DNA from 3 places in the Aliiglaciecola sp. NS0011-25 genome. Region 2 is predicted to be linked to each of the others. Evidence: predicted binding sites of a transcription regulator. Region 2 holds the regulator's gene; each other region holds the start of a gene.
What was found. The regulator sigma-54, encoded in region 2, starts transcription at its own class of promoters, with help from an activator protein. The targets are predictions, from matches to a motif close to GTTGGCACGNNNNTNGNNT.
Positions count from the first base shown of each region.

Region 1: ABWV72_RS07740 (CCXG family PEP-CTERM protein) is a predicted target of sigma-54. The motif match lies at 2,413-2,431, and genes of this name have one in related genera.
Region 3: ABWV72_RS07140 (S8 family peptidase) is a predicted target of sigma-54. The motif match lies at 3,205-3,223, and genes of this name have one in related genera.

Region 1 covers NZ_BAABWR010000007.1:61,569-67,134, reverse strand. The annotation lists gene ABWV72_RS07750 (hypothetical protein) at 1-1,113, shown strand, start outside; gene ABWV72_RS07745 (isocitrate dehydrogenase) at 1,258-2,265, shown strand; gene ABWV72_RS07740 (CCXG family PEP-CTERM protein) at 2,475-3,062, shown strand; gene ABWV72_RS07735 (ComEA family DNA-binding protein) at 3,304-3,627, shown strand; gene galU (UTP--glucose-1-phosphate uridylyltransferase GalU) at 3,670-4,563, opposite strand; gene ABWV72_RS07725 (UDP-glucose dehydrogenase family protein) at 4,565-5,566, opposite strand, start outside.
Region 2 covers NZ_BAABWR010000020.1:75,457-81,022, reverse strand. The annotation lists gene lptA (lipopolysaccharide transport periplasmic protein LptA) at 1-301, shown strand, start outside; gene lptB (LPS export ABC transporter ATP-binding protein) at 301-1,026, shown strand; gene ABWV72_RS16710 (RNA polymerase factor sigma-54) at 1,088-2,566, shown strand; gene hpf (ribosome hibernation promoting factor) at 2,594-2,881, shown strand; gene ptsN (PTS IIA-like nitrogen regulatory protein PtsN) at 2,900-3,346, shown strand; gene rapZ (RNase adapter RapZ) at 3,343-4,188, shown strand; gene ABWV72_RS16690 (HPr family phosphocarrier protein) at 4,185-4,460, shown strand; gene mgtE (magnesium transporter) at 4,549-5,566, shown strand, end outside.
Region 3 covers NZ_BAABWR010000006.1:129,174-134,739, forward strand. The annotation lists gene folD (bifunctional methylenetetrahydrofolate dehydrogenase/methenyltetrahydrofolate cyclohydrolase FolD) at 1-41, opposite strand, end outside; gene ABWV72_RS07105 (hypothetical protein) at 250-909, shown strand; gene ABWV72_RS07110 (DUF5062 family protein) at 945-1,205, shown strand; tRNA gene ABWV72_RS07115 (tRNA-Pro) at 1,393-1,469, shown strand; tRNA gene ABWV72_RS07120 (tRNA-Arg) at 1,496-1,572, shown strand; tRNA gene ABWV72_RS07125 (tRNA-His) at 1,710-1,785, shown strand; tRNA gene ABWV72_RS07130 (tRNA-Leu) at 1,789-1,873, shown strand; gene ABWV72_RS07135 (type II secretion system protein N) at 2,005-2,877, opposite strand; gene ABWV72_RS07140 (S8 family peptidase) at 3,268-5,322, shown strand; gene ABWV72_RS07145 (ligand-binding sensor domain-containing protein) at 5,469-5,566, shown strand, end outside.

The sequences.
Region 1 (5,566 bases), on a different contig from region 2:
ACCTGTCCAGAGAGTTACTTAAATAGCTTAAATGGATTGCTCCAATATCCAACGCTGATTTGTCCCGGCACGCTAGTAAAGCTTGATCAACAGCAGCCTGCGGTTGTGTTGAGTGTATCTGAAGATAAAGTACTGGTAATTATCATTAATTCAAAAGGAGATGAGAAAGCCCAATTGAAGCGCGTATTTAACGACAATATTCAACGGGTATCAGCGACACAAACAGTAACTGGCTTTAGTCAAATTCAGCGATGGTGGGATATCAATTGGCAAATTGAAAAAAGCGATTGTATCAACCCAATAGAAGATAACTTCCCATTAGACAAACCGCCTACATTACTGCTGGAAGTTCAAAAGCACCTTAATAGCGGTTCAGTGGATATCGACAAATTAGCATTGCAAATTAGTTCCGAGCCCGCCTTTGCTGATTACCTAAAACAAACAGCGACAATTTCGAATAGAAATAAGCTACCAGTGCAACAGGTAAAGCATGGTTTAATGATGCACGGTTACGTGAAAGCAAATTCAATGCTTATTCAACAAGCTTTGTTATTGAGATTGAATCAAAGTCATTTCCCCTTGCAACAAAACTTTACGCAATTTATTCGATTGGCCTGTCAAATTGCAGCCAACCTCAGCGCACAAAATAAACATGTATCTCCAGAGGAAGCATCAACATTGTTGTGTTTTGCCTGCAGTGGCCTATTTACCCAACCAGCACTAAAAACCCGTACTCAATGGACTCGGCGTCAAGAGCGACAACAAGACATTAGCTATTTATTCGATTTTCGTAATCCCGAAACGTTACGCAATCACAGCCTAAAGTTATGCCAAGCTTGGCAACAACCCACTTTATATAGTGATGCAATAATGGCAAATAGTCAGGATTCCGATGAACTGTCGAAAAATCCGATTCTTAACACATTGACAGTAACACTAGGTTTAAGTGTTCTATTAGCCAGACGACTGTATTTTTCCGAACACCAATTAAATGATGTATCGCAACGTTTTTATACTAACAGCTTAAGGTTTTTAAAATTAAATGAACAAAAAGTTAGCGAATTGTTAGCTAACTCACTGCAACAAAGTCACAGTTACTGCGCTTTACCTTAAAATTCAAAAAATCTACTGGAATAACGGTGAAATGGCGGTAATACGTGGAAAATTAACTGAAAAAATGGTATAAATTCGCCCCTAAATTTCAGTCTAGACGCCGGTTAAATACCCAGCCCTCAAAGTGTAAAATAGGAATTCATCATGACACAACAACGTATTACCGTTATCAAAGGCGATGGTATCGGACCTGATATCGTCGATTCTGCCCTACAGATATTAGAAAAAGTTGGCTGCGACTTTGCGTATGATTTTGCCGATGCAGGTTTAATGGCGCTGGAGAATCACGGCGAACTGTTACCGCAAGAGACTTTAGATCTTATTGAAAAGAACAAAGTTGCGTTAAAAGGTCCACTGACAACGCCAGTGGGAGAAGGCTTTACGTCTATTAACGTTAGCTTGCGTAAAAAGTTCCAGATGTACGCAAACGTTCGTCCAGTTTTGTCTTTCAAAGGTACCAAAGCACGTTACGAAGACATTGATATCATTACCGTCAGAGAAAATACTGAAGGAATGTACTCAGGCTTAGGGCAAGTGGTTTCAGACGACGGCACAGAAGCCGAAGCAAAGAGTATCATTACGCGCAAAGGCGCAGAACGTATTATCACATTCGCTTACGAGTTAGCTCGCCGCGAAGGACGTAAAAAAGTTACAGCAGTACACAAAGCGAATATTTTAAAATCAACATCAGGTTTGTTTTTAAAAGTAGCCAGAGAAATAGCCGATAAATATCCCGATATCGAGTCAACAGAGATGATCGTTGACAATGCGTGTATGCAATTGGTTATGAACCCACATCAATTTGATGTCATGGTAACCACCAACTTGTTTGGTGATATTCTATCCGACCTGTGTGCAGGCCTAGTGGGCGGTTTAGGTATGGCACCAGGTGCAAACATAGGTTCAGACTGCGCCATTTTTGAAGCGGTACATGGCTCAGCACCAGATATTGCAGGTAAAAACCTAGCGAATCCAACCTCTGTTATTCTTGCCTCAGTACAAATGCTTGAATATTTACAGATGGGTGATAAAGCTGAAAAAATCCGTAATGCCCTCAAAGACGTTATCGAATCTGGTGATCGCACCACACGAGATCTGGGCGGCCAGCACGGCACCACAGACTTTACTCAAGCGGTATTAGATAGACTTTAAACTAACAAATTAGATTCGATCTACATCAAGCCATTACATTTAATATTGTAGTGGCTTTTTCGATTTAGAACTGTCGAAATATTTAACACAACTAGTCGGACCTCCTGCCAATTTAAAATTTATTCCATTAAAATCAACAACTTAAAATATGGCACACATTGTGCTTTACCCGGTTTTTAAAATTATTTTTAGTATCATAGGAAGTAGTCATGATAAATCTTTTAAAATCTGCTTTATTAGCAAGTTTGGTAATCTCCGCATCGGCAAACGCAGCCGTAATCACGTTAGAATCTCGCGATATCGACGCCAGCTTTAATAGCAGTGATCTGCAAGCCGCGTTTGATTTATTGCCTTCATCTTCGGTTAACACCATTAGCTCTACCGACAATTTCAATACAGATAGAGACAGTGTGAATTTACTAACTGTTGAATTTGACATGAGCTATGAAGGAAGTTGGACACTTGAAGCAGGGTTAGACGCCGGTTATGGTGCAGAACTGTTTTTTGATGGAATCTTAGTTTCAGAACGAACTGACAACCTTTGGTGGAAGTACAATTGGAACAACTCAGATGTTTTTACTATTGATTTGAACAACATCGCAATTGGTAGCCACACTATCGAATTGTTTTGGGCTGAAAACTGCTGTAGTGGTAATAACTCAATCAGACTGACTGAAGTGAGCTCAGGTGAAGTTCAAACATTATCTGCTGCTTCTGTAGACGCTGCCAGTATTCCTGAGCCTGCAGGTATTTTATTACTAGGCATGGGTTTATTAGCGCTTGGTCGCAGAAAATAGCCTAGCATAAACCTACACTGAAGTTTCTACTGAACAGTAGAGTCTAACTAAGGTCCTTTTCAAGGGCCTTTTTTAATCCCTTTAAAAAATGTCTGTTTTAATGACGACCTTGCAAACCGCAATTTCTTACCCAATATCTACTTTGACTGAAAACTAGACTTTACATGTATTCAAAGCCGGACTAATTTTAAATCGTGCAAATTAAGCACTAACGGATTAAAAATGAACACGGAGAATCTATATGAAAAAGTTCTTACCTACTTTAGTAGTTGCTTGTGCAGTCTTTTTAGCAAGCAGCCCACTAACCATTCAAGCGAAAAGTTTAAATCAAAAAGTTGAAACTGCGAAGACTCAGTTACAAACTCAGTCAACACCTATCAATTTAAATACAGCAACAGCCGACGATTTAGAAGCCTTACCTGGTATTGGTTCAAAAAAAGCGCAAGACATAGTCGCTTATAGAAAAGCCAATGGCAGCTTCAAGCGTGTGGAAGATATCACCAACGTTAAAGGCATTGGCAATCGAATGTTAGAGAAATTGAAAACATCTATTTCGGTGAAATAAAAAATGGCGCCAAATTGGCGCCATTATTAAGTTCTTTCAGTATTATTTAATCGTCTCTTTCAGAAACTCAAGAAACTCATCTTTAATTTCTTCGTGGCGTAAGCCGTATTCGATATTGGCTTTCATATAACCTAACTTACTTCCACAATCATGGCTTTTACCGGTCATGTAATATGCATCAACCTGTTCTTTTTCCATCATGGTATCAATGGCATCAGTGAGTTGAATTTCATCGCCAGCACCTGGCTGAGTTTTTTCCAATTCATCCCAAATACTTTCAGATAAAACATAACGACCAACAACAGCTAAATTAGAAGGCGCTTCTTCCAAAGGTGGCTTTTCTACCATCTTATGGATTTTAGCTGACTCACCTTCACCCAGCTCTTTTCCAGCTAAATCAACCACACCGTATTTATGAACCTGATCATCAGGCACCGCTTCCACCATGATTTGACTTACCTGACTGGTATTAAAAGTAGCCACCATATCAGCCAAGTTATCTTTCTTCGGATTACATGCGGCATCGTCAATGATGACATCAGGTAAGACAACAGCAAAGGGGTTGTCGCCTATCATTGGACGGGCACATAGAATAGCGTGGCCCAAGCCTTTCGCTACACCTTGACGCACATGCATAATGGTTACATCTTTAGGGCAGATAGCTTGCACCGCTTCGAGCAATTGGCGTTTAACACGTTTTTCTAATGTGGCTTCCAATTCGAAACTGGTATCGAAATGGTTTTCGATACTGTTTTTACTCGCATGAGTTACTAATATAATTTCTTTCAAACCTGCGGCAACACATTCCCCAACCACGTACTGAATCAGTGGTTTATCGACTACTGGCAACATTTCCTTTGGAATAGCTTTTGTTGCTGGTAACATCCTCGTCCCCAGTCCTGCAACTGGAATGACTGCTTTTTTAACCTGACTCATATTAACGTTCCTTTATTGATAATCCACGACCTATGGCGTAGTAATGCAATCCGTATTCCTGCATTAACGAAGGTTCAAATAAATTTCGTCCATCAAATAATAATGGCTCAGATAACGACTGTTTTATTAACTCAAAATCAGGTGCTCTAAACGCCTGCCACTCTGTACAAATAACCAAGAAATCAGCACCTTTAAGTGCGGCTTCTTTGGTACCTGTTAAACTCAAATCATCACGTACACCGTAAATACGCTGTGTCTCTTCCATCGCTTCAGGGTCGTAGGCTTGTACCTTTGCGCCAGCTTCCCATAAATTTTCCATCAAAACACGACTAGACGCTTCGCGCATATCATCTGTATTGGGTTTGAACGACAACCCCCAAATAGCGACAGTTTTGCCTTTCAAATCATTGTTGAAATGACGGCAGATATATTCGAATAACTTTTCTTTTTGTTTGTAATTAACCGCTTCAACCGACTCAAGAATCTTTGCAGTATAACCAGCTTCACTTGCACTACGAGCGAGCGCTTGCACATCTTTGGGGAAACACGAACCTCCATAACCACAACCAGGATAAATAAACTGATAGCCAATTCGTGGATCAGAACCTATGCCCAGTCGCACATTTTCAATGTCAGCACCAAACACCTCGGCTAAATTAGCCATTTCATTCATAAAGCTGATTTTAGTAGCCAACATGCAGTTAGCAGCATATTTGGTCAATTCAGCACTACGAATATCCATCACAATAATCTTGTCATGGTTGCGATTAAATGGTGCATAAAGCTCTCTTAGCTTTTTTTCTGCACCATCACTGTCAGTACCGATAATAATACGGTCCGGTCGCATACAATCATTGACTGCAGCGCCCTCTTTTAAAAATTCTGGGTTTGAAACTACATCGAAGGGAATTGATTTGCCAAGAGCCTCTTGGACTTCAGCAATTTTAGCTTTCACTTTATCCGCAGTACCAACAGGAACCGTTGATTTGTTAATCACAATTTT
Region 2 (5,566 bases):
CAGCCAAACCCTCGATGATGGCAGTAATATTAGCGCCGCGGCCAATGAAATTAAATATGAAGTATCGAATCGTACTCTGACACTCAATGGTGCAGCCGAATTAAATCAGGATAGTAGCCTTGTTAAAGGTGAATCGATTCAATTTAATATGGAATTAGAGCAATTGATAGCAGAAAGTGACGGCAACGCAGAAGGCGGTGTCACTGCCATTTTCCAACCCGAAAGCATTCGCAATCGGCAAACTGACGACACTAAAAAAACTGAAGAAGAGCAAGACAAGTTGCAGGATGAAAAACCTTAATGGCAACGTTAAAAGCGACCAATTTAGCGAAGTCTTATAAATCTCGGCAAGTGGTGCGAGATGTAAGCATTGAAGTTTCTACTGGACAGATTGTTGGCCTGTTAGGTCCCAATGGTGCTGGTAAAACGACGACCTTCTATATGATTGTTGGGTTAGTGCCACTCGATAAAGGCGAGATTTATATTGATCAGACCGAGTTAACCTTACAACCCATGCACATCCGTGCACGAAAAGGAATTGGTTATCTTCCTCAAGAATCATCTATATTTCGTAAGTTAACCGTTTACCAAAATATCATGGCAATTTTGCAAACCCGAAAAGAATTAAGTTCTGATCAGCGAGAAGAGCAAGCGGATGCATTATTGGATGAATTCAATATTAACCATATTCGTAACAGCCTTGGCATGAGTTTATCAGGCGGGGAGCGCAGAAGAGTCGAGATCGCTCGTGCATTAGCGGCCGCCCCTGAGTTTATTCTATTGGATGAACCCTTTGCTGGTGTTGACCCGATTTCAGTAAACGATATAAAAAAAATAATTCAACACCTACGCGATAGAGGTATTGGTGTATTAATAACTGATCATAATGTGCGTGAAACGCTAGACGTGTGTGAAAAAGCGTATATTGTGAGTCATGGTGAATTGATAGCTTCTGGAACCGCAGAAGAAGTTTTAAATAATCAACAAGTCAGAGATGTATACCTTGGCGAGCAATTCAAGCTATAGTAGAGGTATGTTGTTTTTAACCAAAGCTTTGTGGCTAAACAAGTAAGAATAAAAAAACTAAATGAAACCCTCGTTACAATTAAAATTCAGCCAGCAACTAACAATGACGCCTCAATTGCAACAGGCTATACGTCTATTGCAATTATCAACGCTGGATTTACAACAGGAAATACAGGAAGCGTTAGAATCGAATCCACTTTTAGAAGTAGAAGACGGTTCAGATATCCCTACTGGGGATTCCGCTTTAGCAGACAGTAATGACAAGTTCTCAGAGGAGACGGTATCCGCAAGTTCTGATTCCATGGATACAAACGAGGCATTAGAAAAAGCAGATATCCCAGACGAATTACCCATAGATAGCACATGGGACGAATATATCAGTGCCTCCTCAGCCCCCGCCTCAATAAGCGGTGGTAGTGGCGGCGATGACGACCAAATTTTCCAAGGTGAAACAACCGAAAATATTCAAGATCACCTATTGTGGCAGATGCGCTTAACGCCTTTTTCTGAAGTTGATACTGCCATAGCAATCGCAATTATCGACTCTATTGATGAGTCTGGTTACCTCACTATCAGCACCGAAGATGTTCTTGCTAGTCTCGACCATGAAGAGGTTGAACTTGATGAGGTGGAATGCGTTTTAAAACGTATTCAAATGTTCGACCCTATTGGTTCAGGCTCAAGAAATCCGCAAGAATGTTTAATGGTACAAATGAATCAATTTGCACCTGACACCCCTTGGTTAAATGAAGCTAAGTTATTAATCAGCGAATATGCTGACTTATTAGGCAGTAAAGATTACCGAACTTTAATGCGTAAAACTCGTCTAAAAGAAGACGAATTACGAGAAGCTATGCGGTTATTGCAAACACTCAATCCACGCCCTGGTAGTTCATTGTTAATCGGTGAATCTGAATACGTCATTCCAGATGTTTCAGTGATGAAGAAAAATGGTCGTTGGCAAGTTGAGCTAAATCCCGATAGTTTGCCTAAGCTGAATGTAAATCAGCAATATGCGGCAATGAGCCGGAACGCTAAAAACACCAGTGATAGTCAATTTATTCGGTCGCATATGCAAGAAGCCAAGTGGTTTATAAAAAGTCTAGAGAGTCGTAATGACACTTTACTCAAAGTCGCAAACTGCATTGTTCAGCAGCAGGTTGGTTTTTTTGAGCATGGACCTGAAATGATGAAACCAATGGTGTTAAATGATGTCGCAGAAATGGTAGATATGCATGAATCAACTATTTCCCGTGTTACCACACAGAAATATATGCATACACCTAGAGGAATTTATGAACTTAAATACTTTTTCTCCAGCCATGTAGCAACTGATTCTGGAGGAGAGTGTTCCTCAACGGCAATTCGCGCATTAATTAAAAAACTCGTCGCAGCAGAGCTTCCTACCAAGCCTCTTAGCGACAGTAAGATTGCTGATCTACTGGCAGACCAAGGTATTCAGGTCGCCCGTAGGACAATAGCAAAATACCGGGAGTCTTTATCGATCCCACCGTCTAACCAACGCAAGAGCCTGCTGTAGGCTCAACAACAGAAGGAATACGCTAATATGCAAATTAACCTTACTGGCCATCATGTAGAAATTACAGATTCTTTGCGAGATTATGTAGACAATAAATTTACAAAGCTAGAAAGGCATTTTGATCATATCAACAATGTCCATGTCATTCTTAATGTCGAGAAGCTTAATCAAAAAGCTGAAGCGACAGTTCATCTTAGCGGAGGCGAAGTATTTGCAACCTCAGAGCACAACGATATGTACGCAGCAATTGACGGATTGATAGATAAGCTTGATCGACAGGTAATCAAGCACAAGGAAAAAATTAAGCGTCATTAACATATATTAGATTAATTAATGGAAATTAAAGACATCCTTTCCCCTGACTGCACAAGTTGTGCAGTCCAGGGGACAAGTAAAAAACGAATTCTTGAAACTATCAGCCTGATAGCGGCAGAAAAAATCGATGACATTGATCAGACAACGATTTTAAATAGTCTGGTTAGCCGCGAAAAGATGGGCAGCACAGGAATCGGGAATGGTATTGCATTGCCACACGGTAGACTGTCGGGTTTAAAGGATGTGGTCGCAGTTCTAATCACCAGTGATCCTTCTATCAACTTTGACGCTGTGGATAATTGTCCTGTGGACATATTTTTCGCAATTTTAGTACCTGAAGATAAAGCCGCCGGACACCTGCAAACCTTAGCAACCATCGCGACAAAATTAAGTGATAAGGAAATTCTGAAACGTATTCGTCGTGCAGAAGATAATGCTCAGTTATACGAGGCAATCGTTGCATGAAACTGATAATTATTAGTGGCCGCTCTGGTTCAGGAAAGTCTATTGCACTGAGGTCTTTAGAAGACTTAGGTTACTATTGTGTCGACAATATCCCAGTTAACCTATTACCGACTCTAACCCATACGGTTATGGATGAATATGACCAAGTGGCCGTGAGTATCGATGTTAGAAACCTTCCCAAGGTACCTGGTGAATTAGTCGAAATTCTTGATTATTTGCCTGCCACTTGGGACATGACCATAGTCTATTTAGATGCCAGTGATGACATGCTGATAAAACGCTTCAGCGAAACTCGTCGACTGCATCCGTTATCTCGTCAAAACAAATCTCTTTCGGATGCGATTCAGGCAGAGGGTCAACTGTTAGCCCCTATTGCGGAACGCGCCGACTTATATCTAGATACAGACAAACTTTCGGTGCATCAATTAGCTGAATTGGTTCGAGAGCGAATTCTAGGCAAGAAAAGCTCTAGGCTAGTTTTGGTATTTGAATCCTTCGGTTTTAAATACGGCATTCCTAAAGACGCCGATTATGTATTCGATGCGCGATTTTTACCTAACCCACATTGGGAGCCAGACTTAAAGCACCTCAGTGGATTAGACTCTCCGGTCGAGATATTTTTAGGCTCACAGCCAATAGTGACGAAATTTATCTGGCAAATTCAAAATCTCATTTCAACTTGGCTTCCTCATCTAGAAAGAAACAATCGTAGTTACGTGACAGTAGCAATCGGTTGTACTGGAGGCCAACATCGCTCAGTTTATGTGGCTGAGTCACTCGCTAAAACATTTTCAGCGTCTCACCCAGATGTTCAAATAAGGCACCGAGAGTTAAATCGATGAATCGATTTGAAAAGCAAATAGTCATCGTTAACAAACTTGGATTACACGCAAGAGCGGCTACTGAATTAGTCAAAGTAGCCAATCAATTTGATGCCGTTGTTACCCTAGTTCAAGGGGAGAAATCGGCTTCCGCAAATAGTGTATTGGGCTTGATGATGTTAGAAAGCTCCCAAGGCAAAGAAGTTAACGTCATTAGCGAAGGAGTCGATGCTGAACACGCCCTTGCCGCGATTGAAAAACTCATAGTTGAGAAATTTCACGAAAACGAATAGTTAAGCAATGTGCAAATAATTGCTGACCTGCTGCCCTTAGTCCTCTAAACTATTAGTATTAGTAGTTTTTTCATTGAGCTGCATATTCATGGCAGAAGCATTAGAGGTTAAACACGCCCAACGACAACTGAAGGCTATCAATCAAGCCTTGGCCAGTGGTCGCTTTATGCATGTCCGCAAAACAATTCACGACATGCCAGCTTGCGACATCGCCCTTCTTCTAGAGTCTTCCCCAAGCAAATCAAGAACTGAACTGTGGGAAATGTTGGACTCCGATTTTTATGGCGATGTATTAGAAGAACTGTCCGAAGATGTACGTAATGGCATCATCGGACAAATGCTTCCAGACAAAGTTGTTGATGCCCTAGAAGACATGGAGATTGATAACTTAGCGGAAACGTTAAGCAGTTTACCGCAATCGGTCTCAAAAGACGTGCTGAAATCGATGGATGAGCAAGACCGTCAGCGCGCAGAAAAAGCCCTTTCTTATGGTGAGGATACCGCCGGGTTCATTATGAATACCGACACCATAACCCTACGCAGCGATGTAAACATTGATGTGATTCTGCGTTACTTGCGACTCAAAGGTGAAATTCCAGAAAGCACTGACACATTTTATGTTGTGAGTCGAAATGACACCTTAATTGGAACTGTACCAGTCACTAAGCTTCTAACGGCTCTGCCAGACTCCAGTATTGAAGATATTATGGATGAGGAAGCTGAAGCCATCCCCGTTGATATGCCAGAAACAGAAGTGGCAAAATTATTCGAACGCTATAACTGGCTGTCAGCACCGGTAGTCGATTCTAGCCGACAACTATTGGGTCGTATCACCATAGATGATGTAGTGGATATTATTCGCGAAGACGCCGAACACTCTATGATGAGTATGGCCGGTTTGGATGATGAAGAAGATACCTTCGCCCCGGTATTGCAAAGTACGCAGCGGCGTTCAGTATGGTTGGCCGTAAATCTAGTAACGGCACTTCTTGCCGCAGCCGTAAGTGATCTTTTTGAAGCAACACTAAGCCAAATGGCAGTGTTAGCTATTCTCAATACAATTGTCCCAAGTATGGGCGGAGTAGCAGGCAATCAAACACTAACCT
Region 3 (5,566 bases), on a different contig from region 2:
TGTTTGGCAATTGATTTTCCGTTTATCAGTTGTGCTGGCATTTGTTTAGCTTTTAAATCTTCAGTTGCGCTTATTGTCCCATAACCATGGCAAGCCAAGCAATCGTGAGTTGATATTAATTATGCTTAGATGTTAGGTGCAAATTAATTGATGCTACGGATTAGCAGGAATTGCAATTGAACTGACGTATAATCCCAATATGTTTATCTGAAATGGTTTAGATAACCGACATTATAAAGGAAAAGACTCTTGCAACTCTCTGGCGTAGAAATTTTTGGCTACTGTGCATCGGCGTTAATTGCGTTTTCATTAACGCGAGATTCAATTGTACGACTCCGTTGGTACAATCTATTTGGAGCCTCATCATTTTGTATTTACGGAATTATTATCGGCGCTTCTCCGGTGGCTTTTCTAAATGGTTTTATTGCTATTACTAACGTTGTTTATTTACGCAAAATGTTAATGCAAGCCGAGCAGCATTTTTCTGTATTAGAGGTGAGTATGCCTTCGAATTATGTGGATTTTTTCCTTGATTATCATCGCCAGGATATTGAATTCCACTTTCCTCGTTTTTTCAAAAAAATGCAACAAAAGGACCGTCGATTTTACTTTATGATGGAAAATACTGAAGTGGCAGGATTGCTTTCTGGATACCCTGATGAAAACAATAATTTTATTGTTGATTTTGATTTTGTTATCCCTGCTTATCGAGATTGTCGCATTGGACACTTTGTGTTGGGGCAAGGCCAACGACTAAAAAAACAATTTGGCTATGGGAATGTATTTGCTAAAGCAGACAGCTTGAAGCATGAAAACTATTTAGTTCAGCTGGGTTTTTCCCCAGAGAAGAATGGTATATGGTTTTATCCTGAATCAAAGCACAGCGCTGAAGTAGACAAAACAAAATAAGCGTATAGTAGCGTTTTCTGGCTTAAGGAATTATTTTGAAGAAAATCAAAAATGAACAACAATTGTTGAAAATGGCAATTAGCGTAGGGGAAACCTATGCAAAAAACCGTGGATATGATGGTTTTAGTGAAACCATGGGACAAAAGGAAAAAGTGGAAATTATTTATCGTCTATTAGTAAACGATAAACTGATTGCGTCTTTAGGTGGAGATTCTGAAGATTTGTTGAGTATGAAGCACAGGTTGGCTATTTGGATAAAAAATAAATTGCCCGCTGATCATGCGTTATTAAAATAAATTTTTGGTTTTTATGCTGACCTGCACGGATTATTAATAATAAGCATCAAAAAAGACTGTTTTATAAACTATTTGCTCCATAATTAAGCAGTTAGAAAAAATCTATAAAAAAGTATTTGACGAGATTGGGGCAAGTGGGTAATATGCGCCCCCTCGAAGCGATGAGGTTTTTATCGCAACGATTGTTCGGTGAGTAGCGCAGCTTGGTAGCGCACTTGGTTTGGGTCCAAGGGGTCGCAGGTTCGAATCCTGTCTCACCGACCATTTTTTTGCTTGTTCAGATTCGTAGAGCGTCCGTAGCTCAGCTGGATAGAGCACCCGCCTTCTAAGCGGGTGGTCGCAGGTTCGAATCCTGCCGGACGCGCCAGCGGAACGGTTGGATATGAATTTGATATCTAGTGTTACTTCTCGATAATGTATATTTAATGAGAGTGACAGATGAATACGGATATATAATTATCTGGTAAGTAAAAAAGATTTAGTGTAGAAAAGAGTAACACAGTGGTGGACGTAGCTCAGTTGGTAGAGCCCCGGATTGTGATTCCGGTGGTCGTGGGTTCAAACCCCATCGTCCACCCCACTTGCGGAAGTGGTGGAATTGGTAGACACGCTGGATTTAGGTTCCAGTGCTTCACGGCGTGAGAGTTCAAGTCTCTCCTTCCGCACCATATTTAGAAGATCCCTTCTCAATATCTCAGTTATTTAATAACCGTTAAACTCCCTTATTTTCCTTCTGTCCTTTTTCTTAATTTTCTTTGTGTCTATTTAACTATAAGCATCCTTGCCTATTTTCGTTTTTCTAAATTTTCTGAATACTTAGGTTTTCTGAAGGAATATCTAAATATAAACTAATCACTTGACCACCACGTAATACGCTAAACACCAATGTTTGAGCGGTGGGCAGTAATGTTTGAACGGCCTCTAGTCCCTCTTCTGTGGTGATATCGTTACCATTTATTTTTTGTAAAATATCACCTTGTTTGAAATTTGCACTTTTATACAGTTTTGGATTCATGCCTGGAGACACGTTAAAACCTGCCGATAAGTCATTTTGGTCAAACGGTGAAATATGAATAATGTGCTCTAATAATTTAGGCCGATTGCCAATTGATTTTGCAATGTCATCATCATTGGAATTTTGATCATAACCATTTGATGAGTTTGAATTGGTATTAGTGCTTCCCTTGTCTTCATCACTCGAAGCGGTTCCTCTAAGCAATAAAACCTGTCGTTGACCTTCATTTAACAATATAACCCTATCGTTCCTTATTTCTTGAATAACCGCATTGGTGTATGCAATTTGGTCCTCAATAAAGTAAGTGCGAATTTGTAAACGTGATTGAATGGTTGCTGAGGCTTCAGTATCCACATCACTGGCTACCACGCCTATTAATGAAATATCTAATGGGCTTGGCGGTATACCTTCCAAATCTATTTCTTGTTCCTCCGGCTGTGAATGTTGTGGATGCTGTTGTTGTTGCATACCGATATCGCCGGTCTCATTCAGTAACTCTTTTTTGACTTCCTCTGACAGCTCAATTGGCTCATGAGCAGGAGGTGCAAACATGACATAACACAATACTGCTATTGCGATGAAAAGGATGGTTAGAATTATTTTGCTATTGCTATTGCTATTGCTATTGCTATTGCTATTGCTATTGCTATTGCTCATGCAGAGAACTCGGGAGTAAATTTGTATTAATGTTAGGTGCAGGATAACCATCACTAGCTTGCTTCTCAATGCCTATTTCAGGGGGACACCCTAATAACGGTTATCAATACATCTTAAAGAAGGCTTTTGTTACTTTGTCTAACAAATACTAAAGGCAAGTAACGCAAATTTTAAGGTAATTTAATTGGACTCGCATTTATGACTTAAATTATGAATAAGTGGTTCTTATTTTTGTTCAGTATTTAAGTTTATGTTTCATATTTTAAGTTTTGTTTTTGATAAATTATATTAAATCAATTAAAACAATGGGTTACACTTATTTTTAAATCTGGCATGGTGTGTGCATTGATATCTGTAGAGATTAAAATTTATCCGAAGTGGAGTGGTAAAATGAGTTTTTTTACAGATAAGAAAACATTGTTAGTTGGAGCGTTATCACTAATTGGCAGTGTTTCAGCAGTGATGCTGACAACTCAAGCCAATAGTAGCAGTGTTCCTTTTTTTACCGAATCGGGCAGTACCCCGCAAATGGTTATTAAACAGAACGTTGCAAAAGAACAATCCTATATATTACAGGGGTTAGGTCGCGATGCTCTAGTTTCTGCAGTAGAGCGCGTTGGTGGTGCGGTGGCTCGTGAATTCCCTATTATCAACGCCATAAGCGCATATTTGTCTGTTTCTCAGGCTGATGAACTAGCCAATATATCTGGTTTGCACGTTACCGCAGATAGAAACGTAATGACCATGGGAAGTGATAATGGGAAGTTGGAAAGTGCATCAGGCCAACTTAAAAAATTCGCCATCGATAATAATATCGCCACTCAAACTCAGGCAGATTTGTTGCATGAAAGGGGGATTACTGGACGAGGTGTGACAGTAGCTGTTTTAGACAGCGGTACATTGATGGGCGGAAGCCAAGGTAAATATTTATTACGCAATCAATATGACCGTGCTCGTGCATTTTATAAGTATAACGCGATTAAAAGTAAAAAGACGCGAACTTTGAATGATGACCAAAACGGTCATGGTAGTCACGTGACCGGGATAATTGCCAGCAGTTTAAAAAGTGAAGATGGTAAGTTTAACGGCATGGCGCCAGATGTATATTTGTTATCTGTTAAAGCCTTTGATGCTTCAGGAAACGGCAGCTATACGGATGTGTTAGACGGCTTAAACTATATCTATCAAAACCGTAATCGCTATCGTATCCGTGTGCTAAATTTGTCGTTAGGGGCTAGTGTGCAATCTAACTATTGGAGCGATCCAATTAACCAAGCTGTGATGCGTTTATGGGATGCTGGTATTGTAGTGGTGACTTCAGTGGGTAACACTGGCTCAGATTATGCGACAGTGTCAGTTCCAGGTAACAATCCGTATATTATTACCGTTGGTGCAGCGACAGACAGTTATACTCCCAGCGATGCAAGTGATGATCGTATGACTACGTTCTCGTCTAAGGGACCTTCAGTAGAGGGCTTTGTTAAACCTGAAATCGTAGCATTTGGCGGGCATATCAGCTCTAAAATGAACAAAAATTTACTGAAAAACAAAAACTTCGTAGAATCTGAGACCGGTGAAGATTACCACATGATATCTGGTACTTCACAGGCAGCTGCAGTGGTTACAGGTACGGTTGCTTTAATGTTGCAACACAATCCTTACTTAAGCCCTGATGATGTAAAGTGTCGTTTGATTGATTCAGCGTCAGCTATGACAGATCCATCTACAGGTGAAGCTTATGGTCCTTTCACACAAGGTGCAGGTCTAATCAATGCCTATGCGGCAGTTACAAGTACTGCTTCAGGTTGTGCCAATGTAGGCTTAGATCTTACAGCTGATTTGAACGGTGTTGCTCACTTTAAAGGGCCAGCACGAGTGACTGAACAAGGTCAACTGTTGTTAGCACTAGGTAATGGTGAATTCGTAGCTGAAGGTTCAATCTGGGATGGTACGACAACAATTGAAGGCTCTATCTGGGATGGACTTACTGCAATTGAAGGTTCAATTTGGGATGGGACCACTGCACTTCAAGGTTCAATTTGGGATGGTTCAGCGACTATTGAAGGTTCAATCTGGGATGGTACTACTGCCCTGCAAGGCTCGATTTGGGATGGTTCTACTATACTTGAAGGTTCAATCTGGGATGGATTCTCAGTATTAGAAGGTTCAATTTGGGATGGCACTACCGCCCTTGAAGGTTCACTTTGGGATGGTTTGTCTAGTCTTGAAGGTTCAATCTGGGATGGTTCTACTGCCCTTGAAGGTTCGATTTGGGATGGTTTATCGTCTATCCAAGGCTCAATTTGGGATGCCTTAACTTCAATCGAAGGTTCAGTATGGGATGGAAATACATCAATCGAAACTGTTAACCAAGCATTGTTAGACGAATCTGTAGCGAATGATGAACAACAATCAAATCAGCTATTGGAAATTGAAATAGACTAATTAATTCTACATTGCGTAATAGCAAGCTGCATTCCATGAATGCAGCTTGCTTGTTTCAGAATAAAAGAGTTATCAATTTTGGTTGAACATGTGGTAATCGGCTACTAAGATGCTCATGCTTTCAACGATTAGGACAAAATAAATAGATGAAGTCATTGATGCTAGTTAAAAACCTAAAATTACAAATAATGCTTATTTTAATTGTATTGTTTAGCGCTTTTAACGCGATAGCAGATAATGAAAA